Regions from separate parts of the Clostridium sp. FP1 genome, predicted to be linked through region 3. Evidence: predicted binding sites of a transcription regulator. Region 3 holds the regulator's gene; each other region holds the start of a gene.
What was found. The regulator LexA, encoded in region 3, represses DNA repair genes until DNA is damaged. The targets are predictions, from matches to a motif close to CNAACANNTGTTNG.
Positions count from the first base shown of each region.

Region 1: a site for LexA is predicted at 3,991-4,004, ahead of G9F70_RS14385 (putative DNA modification/repair radical SAM protein). Genes of this name have one in related genera too.
Region 2: a site for LexA is predicted at 1,303-1,316, ahead of G9F70_RS26200 (DNA polymerase thumb domain-containing protein). Genes of this name have one in related genera too.

Region 1 is NZ_JAAMNJ020000001.1:2,977,768-2,983,651, reverse strand. It holds gene G9F70_RS14410 (ribonuclease Z) at 1-96, shown strand, start outside; gene G9F70_RS14405 (hypothetical protein) at 183-389, shown strand; gene G9F70_RS14400 (DMT family transporter) at 466-1,518, shown strand; gene G9F70_RS14395 (methylated-DNA--[protein]-cysteine S-methyltransferase) at 1,525-2,034, opposite strand; gene hcp (hydroxylamine reductase) at 2,224-3,870, shown strand; gene G9F70_RS14385 (putative DNA modification/repair radical SAM protein) at 4,018-5,280, shown strand; gene G9F70_RS14380 (TIGR03915 family putative DNA repair protein) at 5,273-5,884, shown strand, end outside.
Region 2 is NZ_JAAMNJ020000003.1:98,060-103,943, forward strand. It holds gene G9F70_RS26200 (DNA polymerase thumb domain-containing protein) at 12-1,262, opposite strand; partial or broken gene G9F70_RS26205 (glucosaminidase domain-containing protein) at 1,638-1,898, shown strand; gene G9F70_RS26210 (transposase) at 2,155-2,658, opposite strand; gene G9F70_RS26215 (RNA polymerase sigma factor) at 2,826-2,972, shown strand; gene G9F70_RS26220 (RNA polymerase sigma factor) at 3,003-3,359, shown strand; gene G9F70_RS26225 (ABC transporter permease) at 3,387-3,977, shown strand; gene G9F70_RS26230 (hypothetical protein) at 4,760-4,912, shown strand; gene G9F70_RS26235 (GNAT family N-acetyltransferase) at 5,100-5,528, opposite strand.
Region 3 is NZ_JAAMNJ020000001.1:2,763,564-2,769,447, forward strand. It holds gene purB (adenylosuccinate lyase) at 1-1,149, shown strand, start outside; gene G9F70_RS13380 (tyrosine recombinase XerC) at 1,422-2,420, shown strand; gene G9F70_RS13385 (hypothetical protein) at 2,520-3,008, opposite strand; gene lexA (transcriptional repressor LexA) at 3,244-3,852, shown strand; gene G9F70_RS13395 (aminotransferase class I/II-fold pyridoxal phosphate-dependent enzyme) at 3,995-5,275, opposite strand; gene G9F70_RS13400 (YcxB family protein) at 5,573-5,884, opposite strand, start outside.

The DNA of each region.
Region 1 (5,884 bases), 210 kb from region 3:
ATTCCTGAAGAATATAAAGATAACGCAGAGAGCATTTTCAAAAATACTATTATTGGCTTTGATAGACTTGTGAAGACTTTATCTTTTAAGGATTAGAAAAAATAGAAAGTGTATGGTAATATAATAGAGTAAATAATGATTTCAATACAAGGGGAATTCTAGATGATAATGGAGGTATGGATGTGTTAAATAACGAAATTAAAGAAAGTTTACTTAGAGAAGGAATTCATGAGGATGCTGTAAAATCCTTAGATGAAAAGGGAAAGTGTCTATTTGATATAAATAGTACAAGAGACGTGTGCTTTGAATTTATTGATGAGGGTGTTAAATTTAGTTGTGAACAAAGCATTTTAGATCATGACTTGTATCTAATAAAAATTCTAAATTAAAGCTGTGAAGTATCAGTAATAATAAATTTCTAATTATAGGCGCTAATTACTATTTTAGAGGGAGGAAAACTTTATGATAAAATCAAAGCAACATTTGGCAGTATTTCAAGCAATACTTGCAGCTGCATTGTTTGGAATAAGTTCACCAGTTTCAAAGTTATTATTAGAAAAGATACCTCCTATGCTTATGGCTTCGCTCCTGTATTTAGGAGCAGGCATTGGAATGTTATTCTTAGGACTTATAAAGTGGTCAAAGAACACTAAAGCAAAAGAAGCTAAGATTAGCAAAGCAGAACTTCCATTTGTTATAGGTATGATAGTTTTAGACATTGCGGCGCCAATATTTTTAATGATTGGACTTACTATGACTACAGCATCTAATGCTTCTTTACTAAACAATTTTGAAATTGTTGCTACAGCTCTTGTTGCACTACTAATTTTTAAAGAGTCAATTGGAAAAAGGTTATGGGTAGCTATTTTTTTTATAACGGCATCTAGCATTGCTTTGTCCATAAGTGACTTTAGCAGTTTTTCGTTTTCTGTAGGTTCGATTTTTGTTTTGTTTGCATGCATTTGCTGGGGCTTTGAAAATAATTGTACAAGAATGATGTCTTTAAAAGACCCAATGCAGATAGTGATTGTTAAAGGACTTGGGTCTGGGGCAGGTTCACTTTTAATAGCAGTTTTAATGAATGAATATGCAAGTGATATAAGATATATACTTATAGCTATGATTTTAGGGTTCTTTGCATACGGATTAAGTATATTTTTTTATGTAACTGCACAGAGGCAGTTAGGGGCTGCAAGAACAAGTGCATATTATGCTGTTGCTCCTTTTATAGGTGTAGGATTATCTCTAATATTGTATAACGAACAAATAACAGTAAACTTTGTTATAGCAGTTATTTTAATGCTTTTCGGAGCCTATTATGCTACTGTAGAAAAACACAATCATAAACATATTCACGAAATGGTCAAACATGAGCATCGCCATGATCATAATGATAGTCATCATAATCATGTACATGAAAACTTTGAGAATGGGGAACACAACCATGTTCATGTTCATGAAAGCACTGAACATGAACATAATCATACTCCTGATATGCATCATGCCCATGATCATTAGTGAAAATCATTTATCAACATTTACTCCTTCAATTTCCAATAGTAGTTTTTGTGTTGGAGTTCTATTACCTGCAAAACCTACCAAATTGCCACTTTTACCGATAACTCTATGACATGGTATAATTATAGGTAATTGATTAAATCTATTAGCTTGCCCTACAGCCCTTACAGCTTTAGGGTTTCCTATGGCTTCTGCAATCTGCAAATAATTTCGGGTTTCACCGTAAGGGATATCTTGAAGGGCTTCCCATACTTTTTTTCTGAACTGCGTACCTTCTATAGATAAGGGTATGCTAAAATTTTTCCTTTTTCCTTTAAAATATTCATCTAGCTGAAGTATAACATCTTTGCAAAGCTCTACATCTTTAAGAATAAATTCATGTTTGTTTTTGTATTCTATCCAATCTTCCTCAAAAATTTCTACTTTCCGAGCACCTATTTCATCCACAACTACATGGATAAGACCAATAGGAGAATCATAAATATCATAACCAATTTTCACAAAATCCCTCCTCAATCATATATTTACCTATGTAAATAAAATGTATCATAAGATTTCGAACCTGTCTAGTTTAAATACATTTTATTGTTATATTAAATAAAGTTCTCAATATAAGTACACGAATGTTATCTGTTCTCTTGCATATTCACCTATAATAAGTGTAAGATGGTGTTAGAATATTTTGAAAATTTGGGAGGGTTACATATGCAAGGAAAAATGTTTTGTTTTCAATGCGAACAAACTGCAGGTGGAAAAGGTTGTACTAACATAGGAGTCTGTGGGAAAACTCCAGAAATTGCAGCAATGCAGGATCTATTAATTTACCAGTTAAAAGGAATAAGTTGTTATGCTACTAAACTTTTAGAAAAAGGTGAAAAACTTGATAAGTCATGGATTTCATTTGTTGAAAATTCATTGTTTATGACGTTAACCAATGTAAATTTTGATCCTGAATCTCATATTAATATGCTTAAAAAATCTCAAGTAATCAAAGAAGAGGTTAGAAAAAAATTAGGAAATGAAAAAATAAATGGTGAAGAGGCTCTATATAATTTAAGCGATTCTAAGGAGCAAATGCTTGAAGATGCTAAAAAAGCAGGAGTTATGTACGACCAAGAATTAGATGCAGATATACGTTCTGTAAGAGAAACTATAAAATACGGATTAAAAGGAATAGCAGCTTATGCACACCAAGCTAGATTTATAAAATATAATAGTGAAGAAGTAGATGAATTTTATTTTATAGCTCTTGCAGCATTAACTGATGATAGTTTAAATCTTCAAGATCTTATAAAGTACTTACTTAAAACTGGAGAGATGAGTGTTAAAGTTATGGAGGTATTAGATACAGCTAATAATGAAAAATATAGCTCTCCTTCACCTCAAAAGGTTAATGTAAACATTAAAAAAGGACCATTTATCGTAATTTCTGGTCATGATTTAAGAGATCTCGAAATGCTACTAGAGCAAACTGAAGGTAAGGGCATAAATATTTATACTCACGGCGAAATGCTTCCTTCCCATGGATATCCTAAGTTGAATAAATATGCTCATTTAGTAGGTAATTTTGGAGGGGCATGGCAAAATCAACAAAAGGAATTTGATGGTATCCCTGGTTGCATTTTAATGACAACAAACTGTTTAATGAAACCAAAAGATTCATATAAAGATAGAATCTACTCAACAAGTGTTGTTGGGTGGGATGGCATAAAACATATAGCGGCGGGTGAGAATGGTCATAAGGATTTCTCTGAAATAATAAACAAAGCTCTAGAACTTGGCGGCTTCGAAAAAGATGAAGAAGTTAAAGAAATTTTAGTAGGGTTTGGGCATAAAGCTACTTTAAGTCATGCTGAAACAATAATTAATGCAGTGAAAGAAGGAAAAATCAGGCACTTTTTCTTAATTGGAGGATGTGATGGAGCAAAGACAGGAAGAAATTATTACACTGAATTCGCTCAATTAGTTCCAGAAGACTGTATTATTCTTACTTTAGCCTGTGGAAAATACCGTTTTAATAAATTGGAGTTTGGCACAGTAGCAGGACTTCCAAGATTACTCGATATAGGTCAATGTAACGATGCATATTCCGCTGTTAGAATAGCTCTAGCACTAGCTGATGCATTTAAATGTGGGATTAATGATTTACCACTAGCGATGATTATAACTTGGTATGAGCAAAAAGCTGTTGCCGACTTATTAGCATTACTTTCACTGGGAGTAAAAGGAATTTATCTAGGACCTACACTTCCAGCATTCGTAAGTCCTAATGTATTACAATTCCTAGTTGATAATTTTGATATTAAACCTATAAGTACACCTCAGGATGATTTAAAACAAATATTAGGATAAGAAATATAGTTTAAAAATAAGCCACTTCTAAAGATAGTTAAATATCTTTAGAAGTGGCTTATTTTAATGACTATTTCCAGTAAATAAGTGTTCCAATCTTGTGCAAAATATGATAAAATGAGAACAAACGTTTGTGGGGTGTTAAAAGTGGATGTAATGAGAAAACTTGAAATATTATCTAATTCAGCAAAGTATGATGCTTCTTGCTCTTCTAGTGGTTCTAATAGAAAGAATACGGCGGAGGGTATAGGAAATGCTTCGACCTCAGGCATTTGCCATTCTTGGTCACAGGATGGTAGATGCATTTCACTACTTAAAATCTTATATACTAATAAATGCATATATGATTGTAAATATTGCATTAATAGAGCTAGCAATGATTTAGAAAGGACAAGCTTTACTCCTAGTGAAGTAGTAGATTTAACTATGAATTTCTACAGAAGAAATTATATAGAAGGATTATTCTTAAGCTCTGGGGTAGAGAGAAGTCCAGATTACACAATGGAAAATTTAGTTAGAATTTTAAAAGATTTAAGATTGATTCACAAATTTAATGGTTATATTCATGTAAAGGCTATTCCAGGTGCTGATCCAAAATTTATATATGAGGCAGGATTGTATGCAGATAGAATGAGTGTAAATATTGAGCTGCCTTCTGAAAAAAGCTTAAAGCTCTTAGCACCGCAAAAGAATAAGGAAGATATATTAAAACCTATGGGACTTATTAAGCACAGTATACTTGAGTCCAGTGAATATAAGAAAAAAGGGTTTAAAGCACCAAAATTTATTCCTGGTGGCCAAAGTACGCAGATAATGGTTGGTGCAACCAATGAAAGTGACTTAAGAGTAATTAGTCTTACAGAAGGATTATATAATACCTTTGGACTTAAGCGAGTTTATTATTCAGCTTATGTTCCAGTGGTAGAGAACATAAATTTACCAGCTATTCAAACTACACCACCACTTCTAAAAGAACATAGAATGTATCAAGCAGATTGGCTTTTAAGGTATTATGGTTTTAAGGCAAAGGAATTATTAGATGAGAAAAATCCTAATTTTGATGTAGATTTAGATCCTAAAGCTTTTTGGGCATTAAATAATTTAGACAAGTTCCCCGTGGAGATAAATAGTGCGACCTATGAAATATTGCTTAGAGTACCAGGAATAGGAGTAACATCAGCTTTAAGAATCATAAGAACAAGAAGACTTTGTAATCTTTCCTATGACAATTTAAAAAAAATAGGAGTTGTGCTTAAAAGAGCTAGATTTTTTTTAACCTGCAGCGGTAAATTTTATGGAGATAAGACAATGGAAAGAGGAAGGCTTAAAAATTATTTATTGGACTTTGAAAGCTTTGATAAACCGGAGCAACTTAGTTTATTTACCCAAAGGGGCGATTTATTTGGTTAGATACATTTATGATGGAAGCTTTGATGGATTTTTATCTGTTATATATGATTGCTATTATAGTAGAGTTCCTGAAAGTATTGAGAGAGAAAGTGATTATAACTTCAATATATTATACGAGGACATAGTTATTGGAACTGATATGGCAAAATCGGGCAAGGTATACAGGGCTATATTAGAAAAGATTTCACAAGATACACTAGTTTATGTGTATCAGGCCTTTTTATCTGAGGAACATGGCATAGAATTAAATTTATTTAGGTATATACAATTAGGATTTAAGCTGGGTAGTAAAGTAAATGACTTTCTAACAGAGGAAACTGTGAATGAAGTACAGAAAATTTCTAGAAAAGTAGGTTTTGAAGCACATAGATTTTTAGGACTAGTTAGATTTCAAGAATTTAAGGGAATATTGTATGCAGCAATAGAGCCTACTCACAATATTGTTGAACTTATAGGAAGTCACTTTAGTTTAAGACTCAAAAATGAAAAGTGGGTAATTCATGATGTAAAAAGAAAAATTGGCATAGTTTATGAAAATAATGAAATGATACTTAGGGATTTAAAATTTGAAAAATTAGAAAGTCATGAGGAGGAAGAGTTGTTC
Region 2 (5,884 bases), on a different contig from region 3:
TAAAACCTCCCTTACAACATAGAACTCATCAAAGGATAATCATCTTCTCCTATCCCTCCACACATAGCGCTTAAACCTGAATGAAGAAAACAAGACCGTACTATTGCTGTAGAACCATATTTCAGTCTAATTTTATCAATTGCCTCATTTATTCTTCTATCCTTCTCATAATTAAAAGTATCAAGTAAAGAACACTGATAAAAATCATTACAACAAAAATCTGTTATGTGGATCCCTAGATGTCTTATTGAGTTGCCCTTCCACACATTATCAAATAGATAACATGCTACTTCATATATTTTTCTGGTTGAGTCAGTAGCTACTGTCAATTTCTTTTGATGTGAATATGATATTAAATCACTTCCTCTTATACTTACCGAAACCACAGTGCAGCAATTTTGTGAATCCCTTAAACGCATAGATACTGTTTCACACAAGGATAATAGTACTTTATGAGCTGTATCTTTATCCTCAACGTCAAAAGCTATTGTTGTGGAATTGCCTATACCTTTTATTTCAATGCAGTTACTCTTCCTGACCTCTGAAATATCTATACCGTTAGCATAATTATAAATTACTTGGCCATGATTCTTAAATTTGTTCTTTAAAATTTTTAAATCATAATTTGCTAAGTCGCAAATGGTGTTGATATTTAGATTATGCAATTTGGGTCCTGTAGCTCTACCTACCATGAACAAATCTTCAATAGGCAATGGCCACATCTTTTGTTTTATCTCATGAGGAAATAAAGTATGTATTCTATCTGGCTTTTTAAAATCTGAAGCTACTTTTGCCAATAGCTTATTATTTGATATCCCTATGTTGACGGTAAAACCGAGCTCCTTCTTTATCCGATCTTTTATAGTTTCAGCGAGCTCCATATAGTCTGGATATAAATGTTCCATGTTAGAAAAGTCTAGAAAGCTTTCGTCAATACTAAATCTTTGGATTTGTGGAGTATATTCCTGGAATATTTGATTCATAGCTGAGCTACATTTCATATAGAGCCAGTACCTAGGTGGAACTATTATTATATCTGGACATTTAGCCCTAGCATTGTATAAAGTTTCTCCAGTTTGAATATTAAATTTTTTAGCAGGTATTGATTTAGTTAAAACAATGCCATGCCTGCTTTCTTCGTCTCCACCTACTACAGATGGTACCGTTCTAAGGTCTAATTGCTCTCCCTGTTGAAGTCTGTAAGCAGCTTCCCAGGATAGATAAGCGCTATTTACATCTATATGAAATATTAATCTACTCATAACCATCTTCCTTTTCGCCTAATCTGCAGGCTTAAGCATTAGAACATATGTTCGTAATTATTATATACTACTTTATTGATTATTAGAAGCAAATTCGAAAATTATTTTTAGTATATCTGTAAATCTTATTGTATGGGTTTAATATGCCGCTAAAATATTATCCTTTAGAAAATTACCGTCTACTTACTTAAAAATGGGTCACTTACCATTTTATCTAACAATTCAAGTCTTTTTATTGAAATACCCCCTCCCATAAACCACCGTTTATAGTTCTTATTTGCAATTAGTTAGATAAGACCTATTAATAGGTTCTATAACTCAGTATCATAATCAAAGTACTGATGTATCAAATGAACAAATGGTTGCGGATATGAAGTCCAAGAATTTAACACCCAGGAATGGATTAATGGAGTAAAAAACCCCATGGTGTGCAAATTTAAAAAGTATGACTCTCTAGATGATAGCTTATTTGACCACAGAATGCTTTTAAGCTTCAATGGGTATAAATCTGTAATAACATCTAAAGACTACAAGGAGGCCTGCCAGAACGATTATAATTCTGTTTACTGCAAGGATAATGAGTATCATAAAAATCTTATGGTCATAATTGAAGGAAATAAGAGATTTAAACAATAATGCTTTAGTTAGTGGCCCAATCACCATAAGCGCAATTAAAAAGCTTTAGGACATACTAGGCATCTCTATGTACTGCATATTGAGACCGGAAGTATTTATAATATACATATTTTTTTTTCTGAAATAGTACGGTATAATATTATTATATTAGCCTAAATTTATAAGTTATCCACAGATTTCTTAAACCACAACAAAAGCCTCCTGTAGTAGTTTAAGAAGGTTTAAAAGAGTTTAAAAGAGTTTAAATAGTTTCTTTTCAATCGGAGGCTACAAAAATAATATGCTCTGGCATCCGCACAGAATAAACTTTATATTGCAATAGCTCATTAATTTGTTGATAGCTCTTTACTGTTTCACCAGAAACCCTATTATTAAACCTAGAAATTGTTGGTTGAGAAGCTAATGATTTTTTTTCAAGTACATTGGTAAAAGTAGGATCATGTCTAAGTTCATCAGCGTTATCATCAGTTTCATAACCTGCGATTCTTTGATATATTCTTTGAATGGCAATGTCTTCATTTTTATGTATTCTAGCGTTTGCTGACGGATCTTTAACATCAATATTTTCTTTAATGGTTTTGCTGAAACCAATTTTTTCATCAAATTCTTTATATAATAAAAGGCCTGCATCTGATGTTAAATTCCCACCTTCAAAATTTATTTTAATTTTCTTGTTGAATTTTAAAGATTTTTCATTTAAACTATTCATTGTAAGAAGTCTCTCCTTTGTCTTTTGTTTTGGGTTTCTCAACTTAAACATAACAAATTTGAGGCTTTTTGCATATACTTTTTTATCACTTTTTTCGTGAAAAACTAAAAAATTATAAAACACAGTGTTTTAGCTATGTAAGGCATAGCTTTTTGGTGTTGCGTGAATAATCCGGGTTAAAATATGTAGCATATGTTTTTTCACAAAGAGGTGAAGATTTGATTGACGATAATACAATAATGAATCTAGTCAAAAGTGGCGATAAGAAAGTTTTTGAAGAGCTTGTAATTAGACACAGATTAAAGGCTCTAAGATTTGCACAGAAATATGTAAAAGATGAATTTATAGCAGAAGATATAATATAGGATAGTTTTGCTTTAATCTATATAAAAAGAATGAGTTATAACAATAAATACAGCTTTAAAACGTTCTTATACACAGTAATAAGGAACAAGTGCATCGATTATCTAAGAAAACAAAAGCCTGTAAATATTGATGATATAAAGCTACGGACACCTTCCGCAGAGGATATTGTTATGAAAAAGGAAGACAGATTATTTGTGACAAAATTATTAGGTAAATTACGCGAGGATTATAAGACTGCATTGTACCTTTATGAATATGAGGGTATGTCCTATAAGGATATTGCAAAGATAATGATTAAGTCTGTAGGTCAAGTGAAAATTATTATTTTTAGAGCAAGAAAAAAGCTACAAAACTTGCGAGGAAGGAATATAGATGTTAAAAGATAAAGAATTTCTAAGCTATTGTTATCACTTATGTTATTAATTTCAACTCCCATAATCTTTAGCATTACCAACTTGGATTTTCCAATGGCTGCAAGAATATGCGAGCAATTTATTGTAATAATTGGAGTAGTGATTCTAGTGCCAATATTTACACCAGAAGAAGATGAAAATATAAAAGAGACAATAAACGCAAAGGCTATTTCTCCTATATTGGTTTATATAATAAGAATAGTGATATCAGTAATTTTACTAATATCACTAATAGCATTATTTGTTAATATATTAATTTATCTTGGTGGAACATTTACTTCTGGAAGGTTAATAATGGGAACATTTGCATCTTCATTATTTTTAGGCGGATTAGGGTTATTTGTTGCTTCTCTTACTGAAAATGTAAGCATAGGGTATATGATACCAATAGTTTATTTTGTCTTTGATATTATGACAAAGGGTAAATACACAAAGAATTTGTTTCTATTTTCTTTGATTAATAATAGCTTTAAAGAAAAGTATTATTTGCTTGTGGCATCAGTAGTGCTAATAATTTTATCATTACTAGCATATTGGATTAGAAATAGTAATGCTAGGTGTGGCTGTACCCGGATATCGCAAAGAATCTGATGAAATTGAAAGATATATACATAAAGAAGACTTTGTCTACATATGTATTTAGACAGAGTCTACACGAATTTCGTGTTATAGAATAGTAATATAAAAAATCCCGGTAAATAGAATTAGTATACAACTTTCATTTAATGTCCATCAACTGAAAAAGACAAACTTTGCCTATGGGTACACACTTTAGAGTATAAAAATTAAGGACTTCATGATTTGTAAATCCTTAGAGTATAATTACCGCGTTTTGCTGCCTGCTCCCCTATATTAAGTCGTCTACACGCCCCTAAAGCAGATATAGAGGTTTCCTGCCATTTTAGATATACTTCATCGAAATTTGGTAAGTCAATCTTTTTTCTACCACTATAAACGCCTTTCTGTTTTGCTAATAAAATTCCTTCCTCCTGGCGTTTTTTTATTGTAATACGCTAATTTTCCGAAACGCAGGATAATACCTCCAAAACCAGTCTACTTATAAAGTCTCCTAATAAGTTCGTATCCAAAAGAGGCATATCTGGGATAGCATACGCAAAAATGATATTTCGTACGCTAAGAAAAACACAATTCCGTAAATGCAAATATTTTACTGGATGTGTTTGTAAATTAGATTATTTTTATAAATTTCAAGTTTTAAATTCTTATGTAATCATGTAGTCTTTTGACTAAAAGCATACGTTTATTTTTATATCCAATTTACGGTAATAATAGTATAATTAAATAAATATTTTACGTCACAACAGTATTTTATCGCGTATTAATTGATTACAAATTGACAAGGGAGTGATGTAATGAAAATCAATGAACGACCATACTTAATGGTAGCAAATTCCTTTGGTGTTATTACTATTTGCTTATCATTTCTATACATCTTTAATTATGTTAACGGTGAGACTATAGCTATATTTGGAGGTTTTACTCAATTGTTCCTTGGATTTAATTAAATTAATATGGCACAGAAGATAGATTCAAAAGGAATTAGTAAGGTGAATAAAAAAGTTGGAATATTTTGTGTAATTGTAGGTATATTCATTATTATTAATGTTATTGTTAAAATGATAATATAGCAATTTATTACACTTTATATGAAAGAGACGCCACATAGTTTATTAAAGATAATGCTCACTTTACTTATGATAAGTGCTTAACCATTTCATATGGCGCAACTCCAGTAAAACCGTTCTTTGGGTAAAAGTTTTGAGCTTCAACATAATCCTTTGCAAACCTCGTATACACCTTAGTTATTCCGTTGCTAGTTGCATAGTTTTCCGCAGTTTTAAGGAGCTGACCACCAATTCCATTGCGCTTCAAGGATACTTTTACATATAGCCTTTTCAACCACATTTCGTGCTCACCAGTAGCTTTTGTCCCTATACAGCCGATGACTCTATCTTTTTCGTCAACTGCTAACCAGAACATATCCCCGTTTGAAATGTAATATGTGTCAATATCTAATAAATCCTCATTAAGGCTTGGAATTCTACCCAGTGCATTTTTTGCTTCAAGCACCATATAAATCATATCATCTCGATATTTGCTATTATATTTGATAATCAACATGACTTCACCTCACAAAATATATATAATTTTTGTTGCACATAATTATACCAATCCGAAGTAACTCATAGAGTATTATACCATAATATACTATTTTTATAAACTTATAGAATCTACTAACACAGACTGTATATTAAAACTGCCACAATGAGGTGTACCCTAATGACACTATTAGAATATGTTTCACTAGGGTTATAGAAAAGATATATGAAATGTTTCAAATACAAATAGGCTTGATGCAACACTTATAAAACTATATATAGCCACATGTTGGATATCAATTCCATCATGTGGCCTATTTTTGCACGTATGTCGACTGTACCCGATTTAGTGATTAAACCCTAGATATATCAATGATT
Region 3 (5,884 bases):
AAGGGAATTATCCATCTAGGAGCTACTAGTTGCTACGTAGGGGATAACACTGATTTGATTGTAATGAAAAAAGCATTATTATTAATTAAAAAGAAACTAATTAATGTAATAAGTAAATCTTCGAAATTTGCAACAAAGTATAAAGATGTTCCTACTTTGGGGTTTACTCATTTACAACCAGCTCAATTAACTACTGTAGGTAAAAGAGCAACTCTATGGATTCAAGAATTAATAATGGATCTAGAAAATTTAGACTTTGTAATAGATAACATTAAGCTACTAGGGGTTAAAGGAACAACAGGAACCCAGGCCAGCTTTATGAATTTATTTGATAATGATGATAAAAAAGTAAAGGACTTAGATAAATTTGTAGCCAATAAAATGGGTTTTGAAAATACATATCCCGTTACTGGTCAAACTTATTCTAGAAAAGTAGACTCAATAATATTAAATACACTTTCAGAAATAGCTCAAAGTGCATATAAATTCAGTAATGATTTAAGATTACTTCAAAGTATGAAAGAAGTAGAAGAACCTTTTGAAAAAAGTCAAATCGGGTCCTCTGCAATGGCATATAAAAGAAATCCTATGCGTTCTGAGAGAATTAGCTCGCTAGCAAGATATATTATAATAGATTCATTAAATCCAGCTATAACAGCTTCAACACAATGGTTTGAAAGAACATTAGATGATTCAGCTAATAAGAGAATATCCGTAGCTGAGGCTTTCCTAGCTCTTGATGGAGTATTGAATCTATATATGAACATAGCAGGAAATATGGTAGTGTATGAAAAAGTAATTACTGCTCATGTAAACAGTGAGCTTCCATTTATGGCTACAGAAAATATTCTTATGGAAGCAGTTAAAAGGGGCGGGGACAGACAAGAGCTTCATGAAAGCATTAGAGTTCATTCTATGGCTGCAGCAAGACGGGTTAAAGAAGAAGGCTTAAATAATGATCTTATAGAGAGAATTATAAATGATGATAGCTTTAAGATGTCAAAAGAAGAGATTCTAGCAGTAATTGACCCAATTAAATTTATAGGTAGAGCTCCAAGTCAAGTTGTAGAATTTATAGAGGAATATGTAAATCCAATATTAGAAGCAAATAAAGATGCAATGGGTGTGGAAACTTCTATAAACGTATAATCATTGATATGAATATGACATATGTTTATAATTAATAACAATTAGACTAAAGAAGCTATCAGTGATGTAAAACTGGTAGCTCCTTTAGTTTAACTATAGTTTTAACAGGAAACATATAGATTACATTGCAAAGCAAAATAAATAAATTTACAATAATAAAAAAAAAAATTAAAGTATTTTTAAAAATAAGCAGGATTTTGCCCCCCTCTTGTAGAATAATAATGTCGTGAAATGTAAGTTTCACGACATTATTATATATTTTGGAGGTACCTATGAAATCTGATATAAATACTATTTATAACAATGAACTCCCTGCGTTTCTAAATGATTATTTTAATTATTTATCTACTATTAAAGGCTGTTCTGTGGCTACTATTGTTGCGTACACTGCAGATTTATCATTATTGCTAAAGTTTTTGAAAATGTATAAAGGCTTAGTACCCTCAGATAAAGTTCTGCACATTGAGGAAATTAGTATTAAGGACTTAACTCTAGATACATTAAAGACCCTTACATTACAGGACTTATATGCCTTTATCTCCTATCTTGGAAAATCTAGGGCTAATGGAAACTATGCTAAAGCAAGAAAAATCGCATCTATAAAGTCCCTATTTAAGTATTTAACCACTAAATCCAAAGTGCTAAATATAGATCCATCAATAGATCTAGAGTCACCCAAATTAGGCAAGCGAAGCCCTGTTTTCTTAACCTTAGATGAAAGCAAGACCCTGCTAGATGCAACTACATCTAGAGAGAAACATTCTATTCGCGACCATAGTATGATTACACTCTTTTTAAATTGTGGTCTCAGACTATCGGAGCTTTGTAGTATAAATATCTCTGATATGAAAAATGATACCCTATCTATTATTGGAAAAGGAAATAAAGAAAGAACCATCTATTTAAATAAGGCTTCATTAAAGGCAATATATAAATATTTACCTATTAGAAATGCAGATTTAGAAAAAATTCATCCTGAAGATAAGGATGCCCTTTTTATAAGCGGTAAATTTGGCAGAATTAATAAAAGAACTGTAGAAAGAATTGTAAAAAAACATATAGGCAACGCTGGCCTTAATAAAAATAAATATACTCCTCATAAATTAAGGCATACCTCTGCTACTCTTATGTATAAGTATGGTAATGTTGATATCAGAAGTCTGCAAGAAATTTTAGGTCATGAAAATATATCTACTACCCAAATATATACTCACGTAGATAATGATAAATTAAGAAATGCAGTTAAATCAAACCCACTTTCTGATGAGTAAAAAAGAAAAAAGTATATATTACTATTAATGCATTATACGTAATATATACTTTTTTTTTGCACATAAAAATATTTCTTAAATAATAAAGAAAGTATATATTTATATTTTTTTTACTCTTATAAGTCCTGGAAACTCCTCATGAAGTAAATCTGAATTTTCTTCTTCATTTTCAAGAAGGTCTTTCATCCCGTCTATATCATCTATATATTCCCAAACTTCATCATTTTCAGGTATAAAATCATCCTTATCTATGTTAGAGTGTTCTTGCTCTGCTAACAATGAATTATATTCTTCAAATTCAATTAGTCCTTCTGAGTCTGATAGGTCTTGATTTTCATTTTCACTATTATTTTCTTCTGCTTTTGATAAGTTAATTACATCCTTATCATAAAAATCATCTTCCAATTCTTCTTCTAACTCTTCGGCCTGAAAAACTTCATCAATTTTTATGGCTTTAACATCATAGCCTTCAAGTTCTAAGCATTTTCCACAATTATTACATTTTTTATTGGAATTCAATTCACAGACTTCACATTCCCCACAATTACTACAAATTTTCTTATCATTAAATATACAATTTTTAGCCATACAACACCACGCTCCATTAATTTAAAATACTTCATAATAGACAAGTATAACAAATAATACTCTAATAATCAAACAAAAACAATTTTATAGATTCAATTATATACATTTTAATTATATTTCAGCATTTAGAAAATATGAATTTTAAGCACTAATACATTTTGCCTAAAAGACGAACGTAAGTTTGATTCTTTTACATATATATGGTATAATTTTAATACGAATGAGAGGTGTTTTTATGTTAACTCAAAAAAAAGATAAACAAAGCGAAATATATAACTACATAAAAGAGCAAGTTCAATTAAAAGGATATCCACCTTCTGTAAGAGAAATATGCGTGGCTGTAGGATTAAAATCTACCTCAACTGTTCATGGCCATTTAGAAAGATTAGAGAAAAAAGGATATATTCGTAGAGACCCTACCAAGCCTCGCGCAATTGAATTATTAAAGGATAGTGTCACAAGAAAAGAACTAATAGATATCCCTATTATAGGAAAAATTACAGCTGGAATACCAATACTCGCAGTTGAAAATGTTGAAGACACCTTTACTATTCCACTAAATTTTACTAAAACCAATAATGAATTATTTATGCTTAGAGTTTCTGGTAGCAGTATGATTGAAGCAGGAATATTAGATGGAGACCTAGCTATAATTGAGAAAATTAATACCTCTAAAAATGGTGATATAGTGGTGGCTCTTATTGATAATGAAGCAACTATAAAAAGATTTTTCAAGGAAAAGGGTCATATAAGACTTCAACCTGAAAATTCAACTATGGCCCCTATTATAGTTGATGACTGTGCAATCTTGGGAGTACTTGTTGGTATTTACAGAAAGTATTAAATCATCCCCTAAAGCATTTCAATATTATTTTGTATACAACAAAAACCTGCAAATAATATAATCATTGCAGGTTTTTGATATTCCCGTACTAGCTTAACTAGCAAAAGGTAAAGTGAAGTTAGTTTAATATATGAGCTTGATTTTAAATAACTTTTGAAAGCGCTATTAGTATTCCAATCTTAGCATGATCAAAGGTTAATCCACCCTGTAAATATGCTATATAAGGCTCTCTAATTGGTGCATCTGCAGATAATTCTATTGATGAGCCCTGAATAAATGCCCCTGCTGCCATTATAACCTTATCTGCATATCCTGGCATATCCCAAGGTTCACATTGAGCAAACGAATCAATGGGCGACCCCTCTTGTATACCCCTACAGAAATTAATCAACTTTTCCTTATTGTTAAATTTTATAGCTTGAATTATATCGCTTCTTTTATCCGTATATTTAGGAAGAACTTCAAAACCTGCAAGTTCCATAATTCTTGCACAAAAGATAGCGCCCTTCAATGCTTCCATAGCTACATGAGGTGCTAAGAATAACCCTTGAAATAAAGTACGCATAACTCCAAAAGTAGAACCACACTCCCCTCCTATTCCAGGAGTTGTTAATCTATAAGAAGCTTGCACTACATATTCTTCTTTACCTGCAATATAACCACCTGTAGGTGCAATGCCTCCACCAATATTTTTTATAAGTGAACCTGCAACTAAGTCTGCACCTACATCTGTAGGCTCATGAACGTCCATAAATTCGCCATAACAATTATCTACAAAGCAAATAACCTTTGGATTTATAGCTTTTGCAGCTTTTATAATCTCTTCTATTTCACAAATTAATAATGCTTTTCTCCATCCATATCCAGTGGATCTTTGAATATGAATTAGCTTAATTGACTTATCTTCTAGTAGATTCTTTTTCATTAAATCAATATCAACTTTAGAGTCATGGGTTAATTCTAATTGCTTATATTTTACACCATAATCTTTTAATGATCCTATATCTTCTGTAAGATTTATACCTATTATATTAAGAAGTGTATCGTAAGGTGTTCCGCATACAGACATCATGGTATCATTAGGTCTTAAATTACCAAATAAGGCTGCTCCAATTGCATGTGTTCCATTTACGAAATGTGGTCTTACCAATGCACTCTCACAATTAAAAATCCTCGCATATACCTTATCTAATGAATCTCGTCCGATATCTCCATAACCATATCCAGATGAATTTGTAAAATGAGCGTCGCTAATTCTTTCATCTTGCAATGCTGTCAAAACCTTGAGTTGATTAAACTCTCTTATTTCATCAAGAATTTCAAACTCCTTTTGAACATCTTGTATTGCTATATCATAGAGTTCTAGGGTTTTTGAGCTTATTTTATACTTGTTTTGAAGGTATGTTTTTGTTATATCTATCATGATTCCAGGTCCCCTTTTGTCATTAATTTATTATATATGTATTTAAAATTACACCTAAAGCAGCTTAAATAAAATGGACTAATAGCCTACCTAGTTATTTAAGTTGCCCTAGTAATAATAACATATATAATACTAATGTAGAACAGTTTTATACAGAAATCAAAGTTATAAGCCTTTAAATATACTGTAATATAATGTGGTAACTTCCGTTATCCTTCATTTTTTTACACTTAACAGCAAAACAAGATTACCATGGACGATATTGCATGAAATTATACCCCTAATAATACACTGTTTTCATCTTACTTTTAAGGTTTTATTGAGTATATTTAAAAATTCACTCTTTTCATCAACACTGCCGAATATTCTTATCGGTATAATATAAGCCATTACAGTACTAACGTATATAAATATATGTGTTTCAGACTGTACGACTTTTTCAATTACATTATATTTTGTTTCACTGAATTCAGTTTTATCAACAACACCTTCTTCTGTAAATGAAAAGTTGTGATTTCCAAGAATGCCTGTGGTTTTACCTTCCTCAAGTATCTTTGAAATTCTTTTTTCTACAGACCTTTTCATAAATTTAGGATAAAAAATAATCCA